Regions from separate parts of the Hymenobacter sp. GOD-10R genome, predicted to be linked through region 2. Evidence: riboswitches for the same ligand, from Rfam matches in the RefSeq annotation. Region 2 holds a riboswitch; each other region holds the start of a gene.
The links. Region 2 has a riboswitch for S-adenosylmethionine ahead of metH (methionine synthase). Riboswitches for the same ligand answer to the same signal wherever they lie in the genome.

Region 1 (7,498 bases), 2.4 Mb from region 2:
AAGCACCCTGCTTACGCCGACCAAACGCTTCGTAGCGCACCGCACCTACCGTGAGGTGCACTTCATCGGGGTGAGCGAGCAAGCTGGAGGCAATGGAATAGGCCCGGCTCGGCAGCGGCCGCAGCGTTTCTACGAGTGCCTGCGCGGAGAGTTCCGTAGGGAAATCGGTGAGCAAGTCGGCGATGTCGCGGCCATAGAGGTAAGGCTGCAACTGCTTCGTATCTGTCAGCAGATCCTGTAGTTGTGCATGCGGAGCCAGGGCAGCATAGCGCTCCATCACGTCACGCGTCAGCACCGACAGCTCCCGGCGATTGGCCAAAGCAGCTGCTAGTGGCAACCGCTCGGTACCTAGGTCTACCGATTCGCCTTCGGGCAAACGGGCGGCCTTTAGCACTTCTTCTACAAGTGGGTCTTCGTTGACAGGCACTACTGCCAGTGCATCGCCTGGCTCATAGTGCAAACCCGACTCAGCTAGGTCTAGCTCTAAGTGGTACGTTTCCTTCGACGAACCCCGGCCATTAAGCTGAATGCTTTCGAGCACCCGCGCTTCCCACGGGTGCTTACGCGAATAAACTGTAGCGGCCGGTTCTGCTTTCACAGCAGCCGAGGCACTTGCGGTGGGCGCAGCCGCGGCAGCAGGTGCCGACGCAGGAGCAAACTCGCTGGTGATCTTATCTAGTACGGCCGCAATCCACTCTTCGGCAGCAGTTTCGTAGTCTACGTCGCAGTCGACCCGGTCTAGAATGCGTTGGGCACCTAGCTCGGCAAAGCGCTCATCGAAGTCACGGCCAGTCTTGCAGAACTCCACGTAGCTTTTATCGCCCAAGGCCAGCACCGAATAGCGTAGCTCGGGTAGCTTTGGCGCCCGCTTGCTGAACAAGAATTGGTGCAGTTCTTCCGCCGACACGGGCGGATCGCCTTCCCCTTGCGTGCTCACTACCACCAGCATCAGCTTCTCTTGCGCCAGATTGCGGGTAGCGTAGTCGTTCATGTCTTTTACCTCTACTTTGAGGCCCTTACCAGTGGCAGCATCCGCTAGCTGTTTTGCTACCTTCTTGCTATTACCTGTTTGAGAACCAAAGAGTACGGTAATGGTAGGCACTGGTGCAGGTGCGGGCGCTACCGCCGCAGCTGCCGGGGCAGCCGTAAGTTGCGGCGCCGCACCGGTAGTTGCTGAGTAGCGACCATAGAAATAGCCACTCAACCACAGCAGTTGTTGCTCGGTCAAGTTGCCCGAGAGTTGCTGAAGCGTTGCGTCGTCGAGGCCCGCGGGAAGAGTTGTGCCTTGTAAAGATGTCATGTTTGCTAATGGAGAATTCTTTCTGCGGTTTCTGGTTTGACCCGGTGTAGAGTAACCAGCTGGTCGCTCTGCACCGGGTCAAATCAATTCCTAGATCGAGAAGGCTAGGGCGCCGGGTTCTGCTTCGGTAAATAAATCGGGGTCAGTGGCTTCGATCAGGCCAGCGGCAACCGTGCTGCCGGTTTGCTCGTCCACCAAAACGAAGGAGCCCGAGTCGCGGTTCTGACGGTATGGATCAGCCACGATAGGCGCCGCCGTTTTCAGCCGTACTCGCACGATGTCGTTGAGCTTGGCCTCGTCGGTGGCAACGTGGGTGAACGTTTGCACGTCGATTTTATACAGAATCGTGGGCAGCGAAGCCTTCACTAGCGCCGAATGGTGCTGAAGCAGGAATTTCCGACCACTGCGTAAAGGCGCTTCGGCCATCCAGCACAGGGTGGCTTCCAGTTCGCGCGTGATGTGCGGCACCTGCTTCACCGGCACGATAGAGTCGCCGCGGCTCACGTCCACATCCTCGGACAGGCGGATGATTACGCCTTGCGGTGCCACAGCACTTTCTACCTCTTGTTGGTTGATCTCAATAGCTTCAATGGTCGTTTCAATACCGGAAGGCAGCACCGTCACCTTGTCTCCTTTGCGGTACGAGCCGCTCTGAATCCGGCCAGCGTAGCCGCGGTAATCAGGCAGTTCATCCGTCTGAGGACGAATAACATACTGCACCTGGAAGCGCGACTCTTGTACGTCGGCCTCTTGGGTGGTCGGTACGCTTTCGAGGTACTCCAGCAAGCTAGGTCCGTTGTACCACGTCAGGAAGGCCGAACGCTCCACAATGTTGTCGCCGTGTAGGGCGCTGATCGGAATAGCCTTTATATCAGACAAGCGGAGCTGCTTGGTAACCTCAGCGTAATCGGCTACAATCTTATCGAACACTTCCTGGCTGTGCCCAACCAAATCCATCTTGTTCACGGCCAGCACGAAGTGCCGGATGCCAAGTAGAGCCGCTACCATCGAGTGACGACGCGTTTGCTCAATCACGCCCAGGCGCGCATCGACCAGCACGATGGCTAGGTCGGCGTTTGAAGCGCCCGTCACCATGTTGCGGGTGTACTGCACGTGGCCGGGCGCGTCGGTAATGATAAACTTACGGCGCGGCGTGGTGAAGTACTTGTACGCCACATCGATGGTGATGCCTTGTTCGCGCTCGGCGCGCAGACCGTCGGTGAGCAGGGCTAGGTCTACGGTGCCGTGCACGGTTGGCTTGTTTTCAAGCGCCGCTAGGATATCCAGTGACACTGAATCACTGTCATATAGCAGGCGCCCGATGAGCGTACTTTTGCCGTCGTCAACGCTGCCGCAAGTAATAAAACGAAGTAAATCCATTTGGTGGTCTATTGATTTAGCGAGTAGTCGACTCCGTGAGCATGATAGCTAGCTCACGAAGTCACTAAATCACATTTTTAGAAATAGCCGTTACGCTTACGATCTTCCATCCCGGCTTCCGAGATGTTATCATCGAGACGGGTAGCACCCCGCTCGCTGACTTTCGCCAGAAGCAGGTCTTCAATAATATCGTCGATGGTGCTAGCGTCGCTCTCTACAGCAGCCGTGCAAGTCGAGTCACCCACGGTGCGGTAGCGTACTTGGCGCTTTACTATTTCGTCGTTTTCGTCTAGTTGCAGGTGCTCGCTTAACCCGAGCAGCTGGCCGCTCGGCAGCACCACACAGGCGCGCTCGTGGCCGAAGTAGATGCTCGGCAAGGCAATATTCTCGCGCTGAATGTAGCGCCACACATCTAGCTCGGTCCAGTTGGAAATGGGGAATACGCGCACGTTTTCCCCCTTCTGAATTTTGCCGTTATAGATGTTCCATAGCTCGGGGCGCTGCCGCTTGGGGTCCCACTGGCCGAACTCGTCGCGCACGGAGAAGATGCGTTCTTTGGCGCGCGCTTTTTCCTCATCGCGGCGAGCCCCACCGATGCAGGCATCGAACTCAAACTCTTCGATTACATCGAGCAGCGTGTACGTCTGCAAGGGATTGCGACTCGGAAATTTACCGGTCGCGTCGCGTAGACCGCGCTGCTTGATGGTGTCTTCTACTTTGCGCACGATGAGCTTTTCGCCCAGGCGGGCAGCTAGCTCGTCGCGGTAAGCCAGCACCTCTGGGAAGTTATGCCCAGTGTCAACGTGAACCAAGGGAAACGGGAAGCGCCCCGGACGGAAAGCCTTTTCAGCCAGACGCGTTAGTACAATAGAATCTTTGCCACCCGAAAATAGCAGTGCGGGGCGCTCAAACTGCCCGGCTACTTCCCGCATAATGTGGATTGCTTCGGCTTCTAGGCGGTCGAGGTAATCTAAATGAGAGGTACTCATGCAAATTGTTGCTTTAACCTGTGCATCGGCCCTACTCCTGTGAGGAAGCTAGGCCGACGACATTGAGAGGTAAACCAAGGCTAGCTTGGCAAATTGAATTAACAAGAGGAGTTAGTTGCTCGGGGCAGGCGTGGTGCTCGTAATAGGCTCCACCACCGGGTCCGGCCCATCGTGGGTGCCGTGGGTATGCAGGCCGCACTCCTTCGCCGACTGGTTTTCCCACCACCAGCGCCCGGCGCGGAAGTCTTCGCCGGGCTGAATAGCGCGGGTGCAGGGCGCGCAGCCAATGCTCACGAAACCTTGCTTGTGTAGCGGGTTCACCGGAATGCCATGCTCACGCACATAGTCCCAGCATTGGTCCCACGTCCAGTCGAACAGCGGGTGCACTTTGATAAGCTGGTGCGCCTCGTCCCACTCTACATTATGCATGCCCTGGCGGTTGGCCGATTGCTCGGCGCGGATACCCGTAAACCACAGGTGCTGACCAGCTAGTGCGCGATTCAAGGGCTCTACTTTACGGATGTAGCAGCACTCTTTGCGGTTTTCTACGCTTTCGTAGAAGCTGTTAGGTCCTTTTTTGAGCATCAGCTCCTGTACGCTCTGCTGATCGGGGAAGTATGTTTCAATTGGCTTCTCGTACTTCAGCAGGGTCTTGTTCCAGGTCGAGTAAGTTTCCTGGAAGTTACGCGCGGTGTCAAGTGTAAATACTTTCACCGGCAGATCATTCGTAAAAATCAGATGACTAATTATCTGATCTTCAATCCCGAAAGAAGTTGAGAAAACAGCTTTATCGGGAAAAAGAGAAGCGGCGTAGGTGAGTATTTCAACAGCACTACGTCCGGCTAATTCTTGGCGCAGGTCGTTGACCCGGTCCTCAGATGGTAGTTGCATAAGCAGAAGAATTCAGGGATTTGGGAGGGCTAGCTCCGATTTTGCAGTAGAACCAACGGATCGGCGCAAACTTCAGCCTACGTTGAGTGGCTACTGCGGTACGTTGCGTAAGACCTTTGTGGTCATTACCAGCGTGTTAAACCAAGAAAAAGGAGAAAAGATGCGCGAAACCTTCTTAACCTCGCATAAGCCCAACCATGCACGTGCCACAACATCCATGCTGTACGGATGCAGAGGTGGTGGGGTGGGCGGCGGGGTTCAGCAAGAATTTCACGGCTGTGTTGTTTTTATATGATCAGGACTTGGCACCGTTCCGGTATTCCGGGGGTTGTCGGCGTTTCGTCGAGCCTGTCTCTCCACGCCTCTGTATAAAAACAATCCTTTTGTCAGAAAGATTGAATGGACGCAAAAGTAATAGCCATTTCTTAATAATCATAACTTATATACACACTGCTTGCGTGCTTCACCACAGGTTTTTACGCAGTAAGCTCGGCAGATTTATAATTTAGCTAGGTTCTCGCCGTACATTCGCGCGGTTTTTACGCTGTTTTTCACGAATGTCCTTCACGCTACCGGCGGAACTTCACGCCCACTCCACTCCTTTCTATTTCTACGACCTAGCCCTGCTGGAGCAAACCCTCACGGCTTTGCAACAAGCCGCTAAGCCCCGCGGCTTCCACGTGCACTACGCCCTAAAAGCGAACGTCAACTTGCCCGTGCTGGAGCGTATCCGGCAGCACGGCTTGGGCGCCGACTGCGTGAGCGGCGGCGAAGTGCAACGCGCGCTGGACGCCGGCTTTGCGCCTCAAGACGTGGTATTTGCTGGCGTAGGTAAATCGGATGTGGAGTTGAACCTAGCCCTAGCCGCTGATATCTGGTGCTTCAACGTAGAATCGGTGGAGGAGCTGGTGGTGCTCGATGCGCTAGCTGGTGCCCAGAACCGGCGCGCCCGCGTGGCACTGCGCGTGAACCCTAACGTGGATGCACACACCCATCATTACATCACGACGGGTCTGGAAGCCAACAAGTTTGGCATTAGCTTATCCGACTTGCCGAGCGTGGTAGCTCAGCTGCCTTCGTTGCCCAACATTGAGCTGGTTGGGCTGCACGCGCATATCGGTTCACAGATTACGAATCTGAGTGTGTTTGGCGAACTCAGCCAAAAGCTGAACGAACTGCAAGATTGGCTGCAAGATCAAGGCTACTCCCTCCCCCACCTCAACGTGGGCGGCGGCCTCGGCATCGACTATCAAACGCCTGACAAGAACCCTATCCCGGACTTCGAAACCTACTTCCGGACCTTCGAGCAGCACTTGGTGCGGCGCCCCGGCCAGAAGGTGCACATGGAGCTAGGTCGCGCGGTAGTGGCGCAGTGCGGTACGCTCATCAGCCGCGTGCTGTTCGTGAAGCGCAGCCAGCAAACGCAGTTTGCTATCCTCGACGCCGGTATGACCGAGTTGATCCGTCCTGCGCTCTATGGCAGCCACCATCACATCCAGAATCTCAGCAGCCAAGGTGCCGTGCAGCCCTACGACGTGGTAGGCCCTATTTGTGAGTCGTCCGACCGGTTTGGGCAAGAGGTGCTGCTACCCGAAACCAAGCGCGGCGACCTTATTGCATTGCGATCGGCGGGAGCTTACGGCGAGGTAATGTCGTCGCATTATAACCTACGCGAAAAGGCGCCAGCATACTACGCTTAGCCTAGGTAGCTAGGTCATAAATGCTTCGGTCATCCTGAGCAGAGCGAAGAACCTTATCGCGTTGAAACGATAATCGTAGTTACGATTCGTTCTCGCGTGATAAGGTCCTTCGCTCTGCTCAAGATGACAGATAAATCAGTGGATAGCACTGATTTACCAGTAGATCGTCCACTTGCCTAGGGTTTCATGCTGGGTGAAGTAGCGCAGCATCCACTTGCGTTCTTCCTTCAACTCGCCTTTCACCAGCATCGCTGGGTGTTGCACGAGCAAGCTACCTAGGTAGGGCTCCTGGCGAGTGTCAGGTAGCATGATGAGGTTGCGGCGCCATGTCTCATCGGCTTCGAACTGCGTTTCGCGGTGCAGGTTTTCATTGCCATCGTAGAGCGAGACGGGCAGCTTGCCTAGCTCAAATGCTAGAGACGGCAGCAACTCGTTGTACACAAGTACGGTACGACTCGCGAGCTTATGCTGGCGCAAAAATTCCGCGAGCGGGCGGCTGCCATTGAAAGCTAGTTCGTTCTGGTCCATGATGGGCTTGGCAGTGAGCAAGAGGGCGGCGGTGAATACCACGGTTGCGGCCAGAATGCGGGGAGCTACTCGTACTTGGTCCCATAGTGTTAGGAGGAGCACCAGCACAATCACCCCAACCGCCGGTCGCAACACCGTCAGGGGGCTCATTTCCAAAGGGATGCTTGGGAAAGCAGTTAGCAGCACCGGCAGCAAGCACAGCACCGCCAGCAGAAAGCCGTAGAGCGCCACAATACCCACATACCAACGAAACAGCACGGCGTCGGTGAGGCGACCTAGGTAGTACACCGTCAGCAAGGCCACGCCGGGGAAGATGGGCAACACGTAGAGCAGCAGCTTTGACTTCGAGATGGAGAAGAAAATCAGCGGCACTACTACCCAAAAAATGAGCACGTTGCGCCACTGTTGCGGCAGCTCGCGCCAAGGCGTGCGCACCGCCCGACTAATCAGCGCCACCGACCACGGCAAGCTCGTGGCAGGCGCCAGTACCACGTAAAACCACCACGGCTTAGCCCGGTTGAAGGTAGCGGCGTTGGCGAAGCGCTCCACGGTGTGCTCAAACAAGAAGTAGCGTACGAAGGCCGAGTTTTCGGCCACCAAGTACAAATACCAGCTCAGCCCAACCAACACGAAAAGCACGATGCCTAAAGCGTGATGCTTGGTGAAAGGCCGCCGGGTTTGCTGCTGTTTGAAGTAAAAGCTACTGACTG
Region 2 (7,498 bases):
ACAAGCCGTTCGGATGACGCTGGTACATATACTCCTCGCGGTGATACGTCACGTCGATAAAGGGCGGCTTGAACTCCATCAGTGGCTCGATGTTGCTGAACAGGTTCTGAATGTTTTCGCCTTTGCGCGGCGGCAGCACTTCAAAAGAAAAAAGCGTTTTGCCCTGGGCTTGTGCCAGGTGGTCAGTTACTTTCATAAGCAAAGCCCATTCTCCGAAGGGAGAACAGACGGGGCAGGATGTAGCGCGAAGCTCCAGCTTCGCGCATCGTTGGACGATAATCGTTGTGAGTATAACAAACGGCGCAGACGATGCGCGAAGCTGGAGCTTCGCGCTACATTCTTTTATTTTATAATGCCGTGACGGGTATAGCCGTCGGGCTGTAGTTGAGGTTTGGAGAAAGCCACCGTTCGAGGTCGGTAACAGGCATGTTCTTGCGTTGCGCAATGTCCTCCACCTGATCTTTACCAATCTTACCTAGGCCGAAGTAGCGTGAGTCGGGGTGGGCGTAGTAGAGCCCGCTGACCGAAGATGCCGGGTACATGGCTAGGTTTTCGGTGAGGTGAATACCCGTTTTGTTTTCGGCATCGAGCAGCTCAAACAGCGTGATTTTCTCGGTGTGGTCGGGGCAGCCGGGGTAGCCCGGTGCCGGGCGCACGCCGCGGTACTTCTCCTGAATCAGCTCGTCGCCGCTGAGGTTTTCGTTCGGCGAATAGCCCCAGAATTCCTCCCGCACGCGCTGGTGCAGGCGCTCGGCAAATGCCTCAGCCAAACGGTCAGCCAGGGCTTTGATCATGATGCTGGAGTAGTCATCGTGGTCAGCCTCAAACTTTTCGAGCAGCTTTTCAATACCTAGGCCCGCCGTCACGGCAAAGCCGCCGATGTAGTCGGCGCGGCCGGTTTCTTTGGGTGCCACGAAGTCGGAGAAAGCTAGGTTCGGAATCTTGGGTCCTTTCTCGCCTTGCTGGCGCAGGGTGAAGAACTCGGTAGTCACTTGCTCGCGGTTGTCGTCCGCGTAGATTTCGATGGTGTCGTAACCTACCGTGTTGGCCGGCCAGAAACCAACCACTGCCCGCGCCGTCAGCAGCTTCTCGTCGATGACTTTACGCAGCATAGCTTGGGCGTCTTCAAACAGCTTCGTGGCTGCTTCTCCCAGCGTCTCATCTTGCAAGATGCGGGGGTAGCGGCCGCGTAGCTCCCAAGTATGGAAGAAGGGCGTCCAGTCGATATACTTGGCTAGTTCATCAAGCGGGTAATCTTCCAACACCTTCGTGCCTAGGAAGCTAGGCTTCGTGATAGGTGTGGCTTCCCAGTTCGATTTGAACTGATTTTCGCGGGCTGCTTCAATGGTGAGGTACTGCTTGTCGCGCTGACGACCAGCGTGGTCGTCGCGGAGCTGGCGGTATTCCTCTAGCACTGTGCTGGCGTACATATCCTTGCCCGAACCGAGCAGACCCGCAGCCACACCCACGCTGCGCGAGGCATCGTGCACGTGCACCACCGGACCGGTGTAAGAAGGCGCAATCTTAACAGCCGTGTGTAGGCGCGAGGTGGTGGCGCCACCAATGAGCAGCGGCGTTTTCAAGCCGCGCTTCTCCATTTCGGCTGCCACGTATACCATCTCATCCAGGGAAGGCGTAATCAGGCCGCTCAAGCCGATAATATCGGCGCCTTGCTTCTGCGCTTCGTCCAGAATCTTCTCCAGCGGTACCATTACTCCTAGGTCCACAATGTCAAAGTTATTGCAGGCTAGTACCACGCCCACGATGTTCTTACCGATGTCGTGCACGTCGCCTTTTACAGTGGCTAGTAGGATCTTACCGGCGGTCTGGCGCTCCGTGCCTTCTTTTTCGGCTTGCAGATACGGTTCTAGATAAGCCACGGCTTTCTTCATCACCCGCGCTGACTTTACGACTTGCGGCAGGAACATCTTGCCCGCGCCAAACAAGTCGCCGACCACGTTCATGCCGGCCATTAGCGGTCCTTCAATCACGTCGAGGGGGCGGCCAACCTGCTGGCGTACCTCTTCTGTGTCTTCGTCGATGAATTCGGTAATGCCTTTCACCAGCGCGTGCTTCAAGCGCTCGGCTACGGGTAGGCTGCGCCATTCGTCAGCTACAACGACGGCTTTATCCTTCTGCTTAACGGTATCGGCAAAGTTCACGAGGCGCTCGGTGGCATCGTCGCGGCGGTTGAGCAGCACGTCTTCGCAAAGCTCCAGCAAGTCCTTCGGTACGTCATCGTACACAGCTAGCTGACTGGGGTTTACAATGCCCATGTCGAGACCAGCGCGGATGGCGTGGTACAGGAAAGCTGAGTGCATGGCCTCCCGCACAACGTCGTTGCCGCGATACGAGAAGCTGACGTTGCTCACGCCACCGCTGGTGCGGGCACCGGGCAGGTTCTCCTTGATCCAGCGTACGGCATTAATGAAGTCAACCGCATAGTTGCGGTGCTCTTCAATGCCAGTGCCAACGGTCAAGATGTTGGGGTCGAAGATGATGTCGGTGGCTGGGAAGCCGACCTCGTTCACCAAGATGTCATAGCTACGCTTACAGATTTCGATGCGGCGCTCGTAGCTGTCCGCCTGACCGTCTTCGTCGAAGGCCATTACTACCACGGCAGCACCGTATTGGCGCACAGTGCGGGCCCGCTCCTTGAACATCTCTTCGCCTTCTTTGAGCGAAATCGAGTTTACGATGCTCTTGCCTTGCACGCACTTTAAGCCAGCTTCCAGTACGCTCCACTTCGAGGAGTCGATCATGAGGGGCACGCGGGCAATATCGGGCTCGGAGGCAATCAGGTTGAGGAAGGTCGTCATGGCCTGCTCCGAATCAAGCATGCCTTCGTCCATGTTAACATCAATAACCTGTGCGCCGCCTTCCACTTGGGCGCGCGCTACAGCCAGAGCTTCTTCGTAAGCACCTGTGCGGATAAGGCGGGCGAAAGCGCGCGAGCCGGTTACGTTGCACCGTTCGCCTACGTTCACAAACAGGCTGTTATCATCAAACCCGAAGGGCTCCAAACCGCTCAGGCGCGTAACCGCGGGTATTTCGGGCAGCGGCCTAGGTTTGTACTGATCTACTAGGCGGGCTAGCTCGCCGATGTGCTGAGGCGTAGTGCCGCAGCAGCCCCCAATGACGGTTATAATGCCATCTTGTAAGTAGTTCTCCACCACGTCGGCAAATTCCTGCGCAGATTCGTCGTAGCCGCCAAAAGCGTTTGGCAGACCAGCATTTGGGTAAGCCGAAATGTGCACGTCCGAAATGCGACTGAGCTCCTGTACATACTGCTTAAGCTGGGCGGCACCTAGGGCACAGTTTAGGCCCACACTCAGCAGCGGTAAGTGGCTGATAGAGTTCCAGAAAGCCTCTACCGTCTGACCCGAGAGTGTACGACCGGAGGCATCCGTGATAGTACCGGAAATCATGATGGGCACTACACGGCCGCCTTCATCGAAGAACTTCTGCACCGCAAACAGTGCCGCCTTGGCGTTGAGCGTATCGAAGATCGTCTCGATCAGCAAGGCATCGACGCCGCCATCAATCAGGCCGCGCACTTGCTCGTGGTAAGCAGTGGCTAGCTCATCGAAGGTGATGGCGCGGAAACCAGGCCGGTTTACGTCGGGCGAGAGAGAAGCCGTACGGTTCGTTGGGCCAATAGCACCAGCCACGAACCTAGGTTTACTTGGGTTCTTAGCGGTGTACTCGTCGGCGGCATCACGAGCCAAGCGAGCCGACTCATAATTAAGCTCATACACAACGTGTTCCAGTGCATAGTCAGCCTGAGCGATGGTCGTGCCACTGAATGTGTTCGTCTCCACCATATCGGCGCCGGCCGCAAAGTATTCTGCGTGAATACTGCGGATAATGTCGGGCTGGGTGAGGCTTAGTAGGTCGTTGTTACCGCGTAGCGGCTTGGGATGATCCGCGAAGCGGGTGCCCCGAAAATCTTCCTCCGTCAGCGGATAGCGCTGAATCATAGTACCCATCGCGCCGTCGAGCACGAGGATGCGCTGTTGGAGGATGTCGTAAAGCGGGGAGTCGGGACAGGCTATTTTCATGGTTCTCCTTCTGAAAGTCGGCGTACTGGTCGAGCCTATCCAGAAAGAGAAAACTGCGGGTGCAGGTTCCGTACTTATCTTCTTCGGTCCATTTTTTTTGCCGAATGGGAGTTGGCACCTTGTTTCACTCAGGTTGCCAAGACGTCGCAGGGCCCAGTCCCTCAGTCTTTCTGGATAAGTATCAAGGCAAAGATACGTTAGAAGTGTGGAAAAGTAAATGCAGCATGAAACAGGAGCTTAGTGCTGCATCCAAGTAAGCCGTAGCGGGTGTTTTTACCAGCGCTCTACTGCGTTATTTTAACGTTAGCTGCAATGTCCAGGCTCCATGTCGTCTTGGCACAGCAAGGACTTTATTACGCATGCAACTGCACAGCAGAGAGCCCCGCTACGGTTGCGTTGAACAACACAACCGTAGCGGGGCTCCCTAACAAGGTAAAAGGGTAAGCTAGCTTTTTAGGCTGTCTAGTCCTTTTTGACACAATTAGGGACGGTTTTGCCTTCCTTCTTCTTGGTGCCTTCTTGTTCATAACCTTTCCAGCACGGATCTTTTTCTTTCTTCGAGGCGGATGCTTTTTTCTCAGCCATGATCGGTAGGAATTAGTAAGTGGGTGAGTGAGGTACGCTTAGTGACTGAAGAAGGCTTACGGTTTGTTGAGCTCACTGTTCAACTTTCACGTAAAAAGCCAACCTTTTATAGGCTCACCGCTTTTAAGGGAGTCACCTAGCCCACCTGCGTGCAGACTAGCGATGATGGAGGCCAAAAATTATTTAAAACATTCGTGTAGCTACATGGTTCTTGGCAGTCAGAAAGCAGTGATTAACTGACGCATCTGCTTCCACTACACTGTATGACACAATCAACCAAGCTTTTCACGCCCTTCACGATGGGCGCTCTTACGTTGCCCAACCGCTTTGCCATGGCCCCCATGACGCGGAGCCGCGCTAACAACGAAGGCAACGTACCCACCGACTCGACGGTAAAATACTACGAGCAGCGCGCCTCAGCCGGCCTGATCATTACCGAAGGCTCGCAGGTTTCGCAGCAGGCAGTGGGCTACATCTTCACGCCGGGCATCTACTCGGAGGAGCAAGTAGCTGGCTGGAAGAAAGTAACCGATGCCGTGCACGCTGCTGGTGGTCGTATCTTCATTCAGCTGTGGCACGTGGGCCGCATTTCGCACCCATTCTTCCACAATGGCGAGCTACCCGTAGCCCCTTCAGCTGTGCAGCCAACAGGCGTAAAAGCCTTCACGCTCAACGGCCAAGAAGAAATTCCGACTCCGCGCGCGCTGGAAACACAAGAAGTGAAAGCCGTTGTGGAAGACTTCCGCAAAGCTGCTGAAAATGCCAAGAAAGCTGGTTTTGATGGTGCTGAAATCCACGGCGCCAACGGCTACCTAATCGACCAGTTCATCCAAGACGGCTCCAACCAGCGCACCGACGAGTACGGCGGAAGCGTAGAGAACCGCGCCCGTTTTGCCCTCGAAGTGGTGAAAGCCGTATCGGACGTGCTCGGCGCGGACCGCACCGGTATTCGTCTGTCGCCAACGGGCGTGATGGGTGGCATCAACGACACCGACCGTCTAGGTACGTTCAGCTACGTGGTGGAGCAACTCAACCAGTTCAACCTCGCTTACCTGCACGTGATTGAGGCGCTGCCTGGTCACCCAATGGCGGCCCAGCCCGGCCAGGAGAAAGTAGCCCCAACGCTGCGTAAAATCTTCAACGGTCCGTTTATCCTGAACGGCGGCTACACCCAAGAAACTGCTGAGGCTGCTCTGGAAAACAACGAAGCAGACATCATTGCCTTCGGTGTGCCGTTCATCTCGAACCCTGACCTAGTAGAGCGCTTCCAGCAAGGAGCGGCCCTGAACGCCCCCGATCAAGCTACCTTCTACGGCGGCGATGATAAGGGCTACATCGACTATCCGTCGTTGGCGGAAGTTGAGCAGGCTACGCAAGATATCGTGGAGAAATAGCCTCCACAATCGTTGCCTAGGTAGCTGAAGGATCTGCTACACACCAAACAAGAAAGCCTACTGCTCGCACCAGTAGGCTTTCTTGTTTGGTGGCAATTGGTCAAGCCTAGGTTATGGCGAAACCTTTTCTCTAAAAGCGAATCTGAAACTGAAGTAGGAAGGCACAACTTTTTGGCCTTGCTCCGACCTTCTCTAGGCTTCTGCGTACGCCTGTTCAACCAACCACCTAGTTGACATGACTACAGAACAGAACGAACCACGTCCTACCAATAGCGAACTGAACACGGGCTCTATGCCTTACCCAACGAGCCAGGAGGACATGAAGAGCAAGCCGGATTCGGACTTGTCGAACTACCAAGCCGCTGGCAAGCTCACCGGTAAGGTGGCCCTCATCACGGGTGGCGACTCCGGCATCGGTCGGGCCGTGGCTATTGCCTTTGCCAAGGAAGGCGCCGACGTAGCCGTGATATACCACGAAAACGCCAGCGACGCCGACGTAACCGGCCAAGCGGTGAGAGCCGCCGGGCGGAAGTTTCTGTCCATCCAAGCGGATGTGCGCTCGGCCGACGCCTGCCGCAATGCGGTGCGTCAGACTTATGAAGAGCTAGGCGGCTTCAACATCTTGGTAAACAACGCCGCTTACCAGATGGGCTACGAAAACTTCGAAACCATCCCGGAGGAGAACATCCACCGCACCTTCGATACCAACATCAAGGGCTACATCTTCATGGCGCAGGCGGCCATTCCGTTCCTGAAAGAAGGCGACTCCATCATCAATACGGGGAGCATTGCGGGTATCGTCGGCAATCCACACCAAGTGGATTATGCTTCCACAAAAGGCGCTATTCACACCTTCACTAAGAGCCTAGCTGCTTACCTAGGGGAGAAGAAAATCCGAGTGAATGCCGTGCTGCCAGGCCCCATCTGGACGCCGCTTATTCCCGGCACCATGCTGGAAGAAGACCTGAAGAAATTCGGTTCGCAGACCATGCTAGGTCGCCCCGGCCAGCCGGAAGAGCTAGCCCCGTCCTATGTATACTTTGCCTCGCAAGACGGTAGCTACAGCACTGGTAGCCTGCTCGAAGTAACAGGTGGTATGCCGAAAGAAGGCTAGAGCTATTGTACATGTAGCGCGGACTACAAAGTCCGCGCTACATGTAGCTAATCTAGAGCAAGCTATGTGCCTGTCCTACCAGGTCGTCATCCCGACTAGCGGGAGAAATCTTGTGTGCTGACGTAAGTAGATATTGCCTTGGTCGGCGAGATTTCTTCCTTGATCAGAATGACATTGCTAACACCAGCGCGGACTACAGAGTCCGCGCTACCAGCTGCCGCAACAGCTAAAAAGCCTTGCTACCTAGGTTGGTAGCAAGGCTTTTTTGTTGCCTGCTACGTGAAGCTTCGACTGTGGAGCTAGGTTCTGCGTAAGCTGAGCTATACATCGTTCTGTTCTCTTAC
Region 3 (7,498 bases), 520 kb from region 2:
CAGCTCGCTCTCGTTCATGGGGGCCGATACCACCATGTTCGGGATGCAGCGCATAAAAGCAATATCGTAGGCGCCGTGGTGCGTGGGACCGTCGGCACCGGCAAAACCAGCTCGGTCGAGGCAGAACACCACGTTCAAGTTTTGCAGCGCAACGTCGTGTACCACTTGGTCGTAGGCCCGCTGCATAAACGAGGAGTAGATGTTGCAGAACGGCACCAAGCCTTGCGTAGCTAGGCCGGCTGAGAATACCACAGCGTGCTGCTCGGCAATGCCCACGTCGAAAGCACGATCGGGCATGGCCTCCATCATGATGTTCAGCGAGGAGCCCGACGGCATGGCCGGCGTCACACCCATGATCTTGGCGTTTTGCTTAGCTAGCTCCACAAGGGTATGTCCGAACACATCCTGGTACTTCGGCGGCTGAGGCTTGTCGTGGTGCTTTTTGTAGATCTCGCCCGTAATCTTATCGAACAAGCCGGGGGCGTGCCACAGCGTCTGATCTTTCTCGGCTAAGGCGTAGCCTTTGCCTTTCACCGTCACGCAGTGCAGGAGCTTGGGACCGGGAATGCTGCGCAAGTCGCGTAGGATAGTCACCAAGTGGTTTACATCGTGTCCATCAACTGGACCGAAGTAGCGGAATTTCAGCGCCTCAAAGAGGTTACTTTGTTTCATCAAAGTAGCCTTCATGGCGGTTTCCACCTTGCGGGCTATGTGCTGCGGATTTGGGCCAAACTTGCTCAGCTTGCCAAGCACGTTCCACAGCTCGTCGCGCACTTTGTTATAAGTACGCGAGGTAGTAATGTCGGTTAGATACTCCTTGAGCGCGCCCACGTTGGGGTCGATGCTCATGCAGTTATCGTTAAGAATAACCAGCAGATTGGAGTTTGTGACGCCCGCGTGGTTTAGGGCTTCGAAGGCCATACCGGCCGTCATGGCACCGTCGCCAATTACGGCAATGTGCTGCCGGTCGTTCTCGCCTTTATATTCGGATGCCACCGCCATACCGAGGGCCGCGCCAATGCTGGTGCTGCTGTGGCCGACGCCGAATGCATCATACTCACTCTCGCTCCGCTTCGGGAAGCCCGACATACCGTTGTAGCGCCGATTAGTCGGAAAACGGTCGCGCCGTCCGGTCAGGATTTTATGGCCGTACGCTTGGTGGCCCACGTCCCACACGAGCTGGTCGTAGGGCGTGTTGAAGATATAGTGCAGGGCCACCGTCAGCTCCACTACACCGAGCGAAGCGCCGAAGTGGCCACCGTAAATCGAAACGGAATCAATAATAAATTGTCGGAGTTCTTGGCTTAGCTGTACCAGCTGATCTTCACTGAGTTTCTTAAGATCATCGGGCGAGTTTATAGCCGCCAGCAATTCACCAGGTTCGACAATCATCGTGAGAAGGGAACAGAGAGTAGAGAACTGTGAGCAACAGACGTCGAGGCTAAAATGTTGAGACTACGGGGGTATGCTGACACGTACAATGGTCAAAGTTACGGGTTTTCTGCTTGACCGGTTGTTGTGTTTGTTACACAACCATCTTGGTTTTACCCTAACGCCTGTACAAGGACTACGCCACGGCTTCGCATCGCTTTCGCTTTCTGCAACCATAACAACGAATTCACAGCCGGCTCCGCCTGTACTACGTACTTTTGCTTATCACCCCACGCCTATGCCCCTTACCCAACAAAGTCAGGATCAACAGCTACTCGATAAGCTCAAACCCTCGCGCATTATTCTGCCGGTGCTCATCGGCATCGGGGTTGTTGGCTTCATGTTTTGGCGCAGCTACCAACCCGGCGACCTAGCCCCTTTGCGCAATGCCAAGGAGCAATGGCTAGTCATCACGTTCGCCGTGCTCATGGCTCGCGACCTAGGATACATTTACCGCATTCGGGAAATATCAGAGCGAGTACTAAGCTGGCGCCAGAGTCTCGATGTGATTATGATCTGGGAATTTGCCTCCTGCGTGCTGCCTTCGGCGGCGGGTGGCACCTCGGTAGCGCCGTTTATTCTAAATAAGGAAGGTATTACCCTAGGTAAGTCCTTGGCCTACGTGATGGTTACGGCGCTGCTGGACAACATTTACTACGTCATTGCCGTGCCAATCGTGGTGCTTTGGGCCGGAGAAGGGTTGTTTCCGGAAACCTTGAAAGGCGCTTTTGCCGCCTCCATCCGCGTGGCGTTTATTGTAAGCTATGTGTCGGTAACGCTGTATGCGTTTGCCATGGTCTACGCGCTATTTATCAACCCAACAGCCATGAAGCGGCTTTTGGTACGGCTGTTTTCATTCCGATTGCTGCGCCGGTGGCGGCCTAGCGCTTACAAGCATGGCCAAGAAATGGTAGCGGCTTCTGCGCAGCTCCGCGGCAACAAGGCCGGTTATTGGATTCGGACAGCACTAGCAACGGCCTTCGTCTGGACGGCGCGCTACTTGGTTATCGGTTGCATCATTGCGGCCTTCATTCCGATCAACTTCGGGGAGTTTTGGGTCATTTTTAGCCGCAACATGGTGTATAAAATTGTGCTGCTGGTAGCCATTACCCCCGGCGGTGCAGGCATTGCTGAAGGAGCTTTTCCGCTCTTCTTCGGCCGCTTTATCGGCACGGCCACCATGACCAACTTCGTCATTCTGTTCTACCGCATCGTGACCTACTACCTGTACTTGGTGCTAGGTGCCGTCTTTCTCCCCCGCTGGGTAGCCCGGGTTTTCAGCCGCCCAACGACTCCAGCAGCAGAGTAAATTCTCTGACAACTTATCATCTTGATCCATACAAGAACGTCGTGCTGCGCTGGTCGTAGCACGACGTTCTTGTATGAAGCTCAGCACCTAGCTTACTTTAGCGGCGGGCTGACCACATATTGCTGAATGAATTCCGACATAGCCGCCGATTGGTAATCACGGTTGCTCTTTTTGCGGAAGCCGTGGCCTTCATCTTTGGCCATCATGAACCAAGCATCGTTGCCATTTTTCTTGAGGGCAGCTAGCATCTGCTCGGCTTCGGTGTAGGGCACGCGCGGGTCGTTGTGACCTTGCACGATCATCATGGGCTTGGTAATCTTCTGCACGTTGTTGAGCGGAGCCGTTTTCTCGAAGAAGGCGCGCATGGCAGGCTGGCGTTCATCGCCGTACTCGGCCCGGCGCAAGTCTTGGCGGTAGGGCGACGTGTTTTGCAAAAAGTGACGAAGTTGGAAATGCCTACGACATCGATGCCGGCGCGGAGCCGGTCGTTGAAATGCGTCATACAGGCCAGCACCATGTAGCCGCCATAGCTGCCGCCATACACGGCCACGCGGCTAGGGTCGAGGTCTGGCTGGGTGGCAATCCAGTCGAGCAGCTTGCCGATGTCCTGCACCGAATCTTCGCGCTTCATGCCGTTGTCGAGGGCTAGGTAGGTTTTAATTCAACTGGCCTAAATCGGCATCGTTTGAGCTGAAGCGGTAATTACCTAGGCTAGCTCAGCCACAGCCATGAGCACAAAAAAGCCTTCCTGCATGCTGCAAGAAGGCTTTTTTGCTGTTGTTCAAAATTTGGCGGTGCGGCGCTAGCTTAGTCGGCTTCGAGCATCATTTGCGAACCGTCAGGAGCTTTCAGCGTGATTTCGTCTTTGGTTAGGTTTACCACGTCGAAAGCCAGTGAGTTCGGTGCACCATCAGGAGTCAGCGTGATTTTCTTACCAGCCTGGTCGAAGGTGTACTTGCCTTGCATCGACTGCGCAGGCGAGGTCATGTTGAAGTTGCCGTTGGCGTAGAAACGCAGCTCTGTCTTCTTATCGGCGCTGGTTTGATCCACCTTTTCGCCAGTGGCATTCGTTTCCTTGTCGGTTTTCCAAACTTTGCTTTCAGTACCGTAGAGCAGGTTGGTTTCGCCTACTTTGTTTTCCTGCTTACAGCTAAAAGTAAACAGCGATACGAGCATCAGCAGGCTAGCTAAGTAGCGCAAGGGAGATGACATGGTTTTCATGCGGATTAGGGGATAAAGTTAGGGAGAGAGAAAAGGGTACAAATGACACGCAACTGCCAGTTGCAAACAGCTACGCAGATGGGCTTCATACGATGAAGACCGCCTAGGGTTAATGATGGTCCTCAGCCGTTTATCTTGCAGCAACTTAATTGCTAGGCTCGCGTAATATTCCCCAACAAGGCTATAACTGGCTCTATTACAGTCCAGCTGCCTTTCCCCTTACCCTAAACCGGCCTACACCATGGGACTATTTGATTTTTTGAACAAAGGCGAAGAGAAGCCAGTTCAGCCAGCTGAGAAGCCTGCAGCCGGCGCCACAGATTTCTTCGGCAACGCGGCTCAACCAGCTACGACTACCGCCGCTCAAGGCACCTCTTACACTATTGTAAGCGGCGATTCTCTCTCGAAAATTGCTAAAAACCATTACGGCGACGCTAGCAAATGGCATCAGATTTATGATGCGAACAAGGCTATCATCGGCGCTAACCCTGATCATATCGAGGTAGGCCAAGTGCTTACACTCCCCCAACTCTAGTTCATGCCTTTTTTGCGCAAAAAGGTAGAAAGACGCCGTACCATTTTGGTGCGGCGTCTTTTTTTGTTGACCCAAGCTATTTCTGCTGATTTCCAACTAAGCATATCGCCGAGAAAAAATCAACATTTTTTTCTCGTTCGCTTGCATTATTGAAAACCAGCTGTACATTTGCCTTCACCAAACAGGTACTCCTCCGTTAGAGACGGAGTAGTTTTCTTAAGATTTATACAGAAGCGGCGAGAGATTAGGCTCGAAGACCCGCTGGCAACCATCGATCATCGAAAGGTGCCAATTCCTGCCCACTCAAAATTAAAGTGGGAAATATAAGTTGAGTACCATGAAAAACTCCTCGCTTACCACTTACTACCCATCATCTGCCGCCGCTGCTAACGTATGCCCCGGCTCGCCGATGAACCTGTACGCTCTGGCTTCGGCCACCGACTGCTCCTGCGCTTTGCTTTCTAGCCCAGCAGTCATGCGAATGCGAATGCGCACTTGTGGCGCGTGTTGTAGCTAGGCTACGCCCTAGCTTTCCCCCGCTTCTCCCCTAACTGTATTGCTGCTAACGCCTTCTGCGCGCGGCTACTTAGGTCACTCTGCTCCGCCAACGCTTGTTTTGGCTTTGGAGCAGCCCACAGCGGGGCATTTGTGCACTCTGAGTTGCACTTTTCTAATTGTCTTCAAAAACCTCCTCTTCAATACTTCTCTCAATCATGTCAACGCAAAACCTCCACTTCGAGACCCTTCAACTTCACGCTGGTCAGCAGCCCGATCCTACTACTGGTGCTCGTGCTGTACCCTTGTATCAAACTACTTCGTACGTATTCAAGAATGCCGAGCATGGTGCTAACCTCTTCGCCCTGAAAGAGTTTGGCAACATCTACACCCGTCTGATGAACCCCACAACAGACGTGTTTGAGCAGCGTATAGCCGCGCTGGAGGGTGGTGTAGCTGCGTTAGCAGTAAGCTCCGGTCAAGCGGCGCAGTTCATTGCTCTGAACAACATTCTGCAAGCTGGCGACAATTTCGTGAGCACATCTTTCCTGTACGGTGGTACTTACAACCAGTTCAAGGTAGCGTTCAAGCGCTTAGGTGTTGAGGCTCGCTTCGCTGACGGCGATAAGCCTGAGAGCTTTGAGGCGCTAATTGACGAGAATACCAAGGCTATTTATCTAGAAACCATCGGCAACCCTAGCTTCAGCGTTCCAGATTTCGAGAAGATTGCAGCTATTGCCGAAAAGCATGACCTGCCGCTAGTAGTTGATAATACCTTTGGCGCGGGTGGCTATTTGTTCCGTCCCCTGGAGCATGGCGCGCACATCGTTGTAGAATCGGCGACTAAGTGGATCGGTGGTCACGGTACCAGCATCGGCGGGGTGATTGTGGATGGCGGTAAGTACGACTTCGGTAATGGCAAATTCCCGCAGTTTACGGAGCCGAGCGAAGGCTACCATGGCCTTGTATTCAACGACGTATTTGGCAAGAATGGCCCCTTCGGCAACATCGCCTTTATCATTCGGGCCCGGGTAGAAGGTCTGCGTGACCTAGGTCCTTCGATCAGTCCCTTCAACTCTTGGCAGTTGCTGATTGGCCTCGAAACCCTGTCGCTCCGCGTAGAGCGCACGGTGGAGAATGCCCTGAAAATTGCTACTTGGCTGGAGCAGCACCCACAGGTAGAAAGCGTAAACTACGCCGGCTTGCAAAGCAGCCCTTATTACAATATGGCGCAAAAGTATCTGCCCAAAGGTGCCGGTGGCGTATTGACCTTCAGCATCAGAGGCAGCAAGGATACCGCAACGCAATTCATTGATAATTTGAAGCTGGTGAGCCACCTAGCAAATGTAGGTGATGCTAAGACGCTGATCATTCAGCCTTCGGCTACTACGCACCAACAGCTATCGGAGGAAGAGCAGCACGCTGCTGGCGTAACGCCCACCCTCCTACGCTTGTCGGTAGGTATCGAGCACTTCGAAGACATCAAGGCTGACTTATCGGCCGCTTTCGATGCCGTAGCCAACGCTGCTACGCCCGACGAGTCAGAAAGCGCTCTGTTGCAGCCTGAAGTAGAACACGCGCAGCCGCTGGAAGTCTAAAGAGGAGACATAGGAGGGCGCGCTGCCTTAGAGGTGCGCGCCCGTCTTTCCACTTGGCTGCCGTTTGCGGGTAGTAAAGTTGGTTTTTTGAGAGGGACCAAACCTAGCTATCCTTCAGTAGTTTCAGGTTGAACCAACGCTGGCGAAAGTCAATTCAGGGGTGGGTTAACAATCTGCCAGCGTTTCGGTTCAACCTGGACTATTGAAAAGCTTTTTTGTTTTTGTGATGAATGACCGAGAGCCAGCTTTTTAATCTTCCTACACCTTTACAGCTCGAAAGCGGGGCCACGCTATCAGCTGTGCAGGTTGCTTACCACACCTACGGAACGCTCAATGCGGCCCAGAATAATGTGGTCTGGGTGTGCCATGCCCTTACCGCTAACGCCGATGTATTGGCGTGGTGGCCCGGTTTATTCGGTCCAGGCTACTTGTTTGATCCGGCCGACTATTTCATTATTTGTGCTAACGTAATCGGTTCGTGCTACGGTTCTACAGGGCCGCTTACGCCTGTTTCGGAGGGTAGCGAACCGCTATATCATGTGTTTCCGCTGGTGACCATCCGCGACATGGTAGCCGCGCACGACCAGCTCCGACAGCACCTAGGTTTCACGAAGATTCACACGCTGATCGGTGGCTCGCTCGGTGGACAACAGGCGCTAGAGTGGGCTATTCAGCAGCCTACAATATTCGAAAACTTGGTGGTGCTTGCTACCAATGCACAGCATTCGCCGTGGGGCATTGCCTTCAACGAGTCGCAGCGCCTCGCCATTCAAGCCGACCAGACCTACTACTCAGCGACGCCGGAAGGCGGTCAGCGAGGTCTGAAAGCCGCTCGTGCCATGGCGCTCCTGAGCTACCGCAGTTACGAAGCGTATGGCACTACGCAAGCCGAAGTAGAGGGCGAAAAGC

Region 1: linked by a shared signal. The riboswitch ahead of SD425_RS18185 (phosphoadenylyl-sulfate reductase) and the one ahead of metH (methionine synthase) in region 2 are both predicted to bind S-adenosylmethionine.
Region 3: linked by a shared signal. The riboswitch ahead of SD425_RS03095 (O-acetylhomoserine aminocarboxypropyltransferase/cysteine synthase) and the one ahead of metH (methionine synthase) in region 2 are both predicted to bind S-adenosylmethionine.

Annotation. Positions count from the first base shown of each region.
Region 1 is NZ_CP141184.1:4,572,145-4,579,642, forward strand. Features, by position in the region: gene SD425_RS18170 (assimilatory sulfite reductase (NADPH) flavoprotein subunit) at 1-1,300, opposite strand, end outside; gene SD425_RS18175 (sulfate adenylyltransferase subunit 1) at 1,391-2,680, opposite strand; gene cysD (sulfate adenylyltransferase subunit CysD) at 2,758-3,669, opposite strand; gene SD425_RS18185 (phosphoadenylyl-sulfate reductase) at 3,781-4,560, opposite strand; SAM riboswitch class I at 4,845-4,935, opposite strand; gene lysA (diaminopimelate decarboxylase) at 5,118-6,260, shown strand; gene SD425_RS18195 (glycosyltransferase family 39 protein) at 6,414-7,498, opposite strand, start outside.
Region 2 is NZ_CP141184.1:228,772-236,269, forward strand. Features, by position in the region: gene metF (methylenetetrahydrofolate reductase [NAD(P)H]) at 1-196, opposite strand, end outside; gene metH (methionine synthase) at 348-4,061, opposite strand; SAM riboswitch class I at 4,133-4,242, opposite strand; gene SD425_RS00965 (hypothetical protein) at 4,524-4,646, opposite strand; gene SD425_RS00970 (alkene reductase) at 4,910-6,040, shown strand; gene SD425_RS00975 (SDR family oxidoreductase) at 6,276-7,154, shown strand.
Region 3 is NZ_CP141184.1:751,626-759,123, reverse strand. Features, by position in the region: gene dxs (1-deoxy-D-xylulose-5-phosphate synthase) at 1-1,392, opposite strand, end outside; gene SD425_RS03120 (lysylphosphatidylglycerol synthase transmembrane domain-containing protein) at 1,670-2,740, shown strand; gene SD425_RS03115 (alpha/beta hydrolase family protein) at 2,833-3,174, opposite strand; partial or broken gene SD425_RS29975 (alpha/beta hydrolase family protein) at 3,225-3,371, opposite strand; gene SD425_RS03110 (hypothetical protein) at 3,548-3,961, opposite strand; gene SD425_RS03105 (LysM peptidoglycan-binding domain-containing protein) at 4,203-4,496, shown strand; SAM riboswitch class I at 4,717-4,826, shown strand; gene SD425_RS03100 (hypothetical protein) at 4,860-4,991, opposite strand; gene SD425_RS03095 (O-acetylhomoserine aminocarboxypropyltransferase/cysteine synthase) at 5,210-6,589, shown strand; gene metX (homoserine O-acetyltransferase MetX) at 6,820-7,498, shown strand, end outside.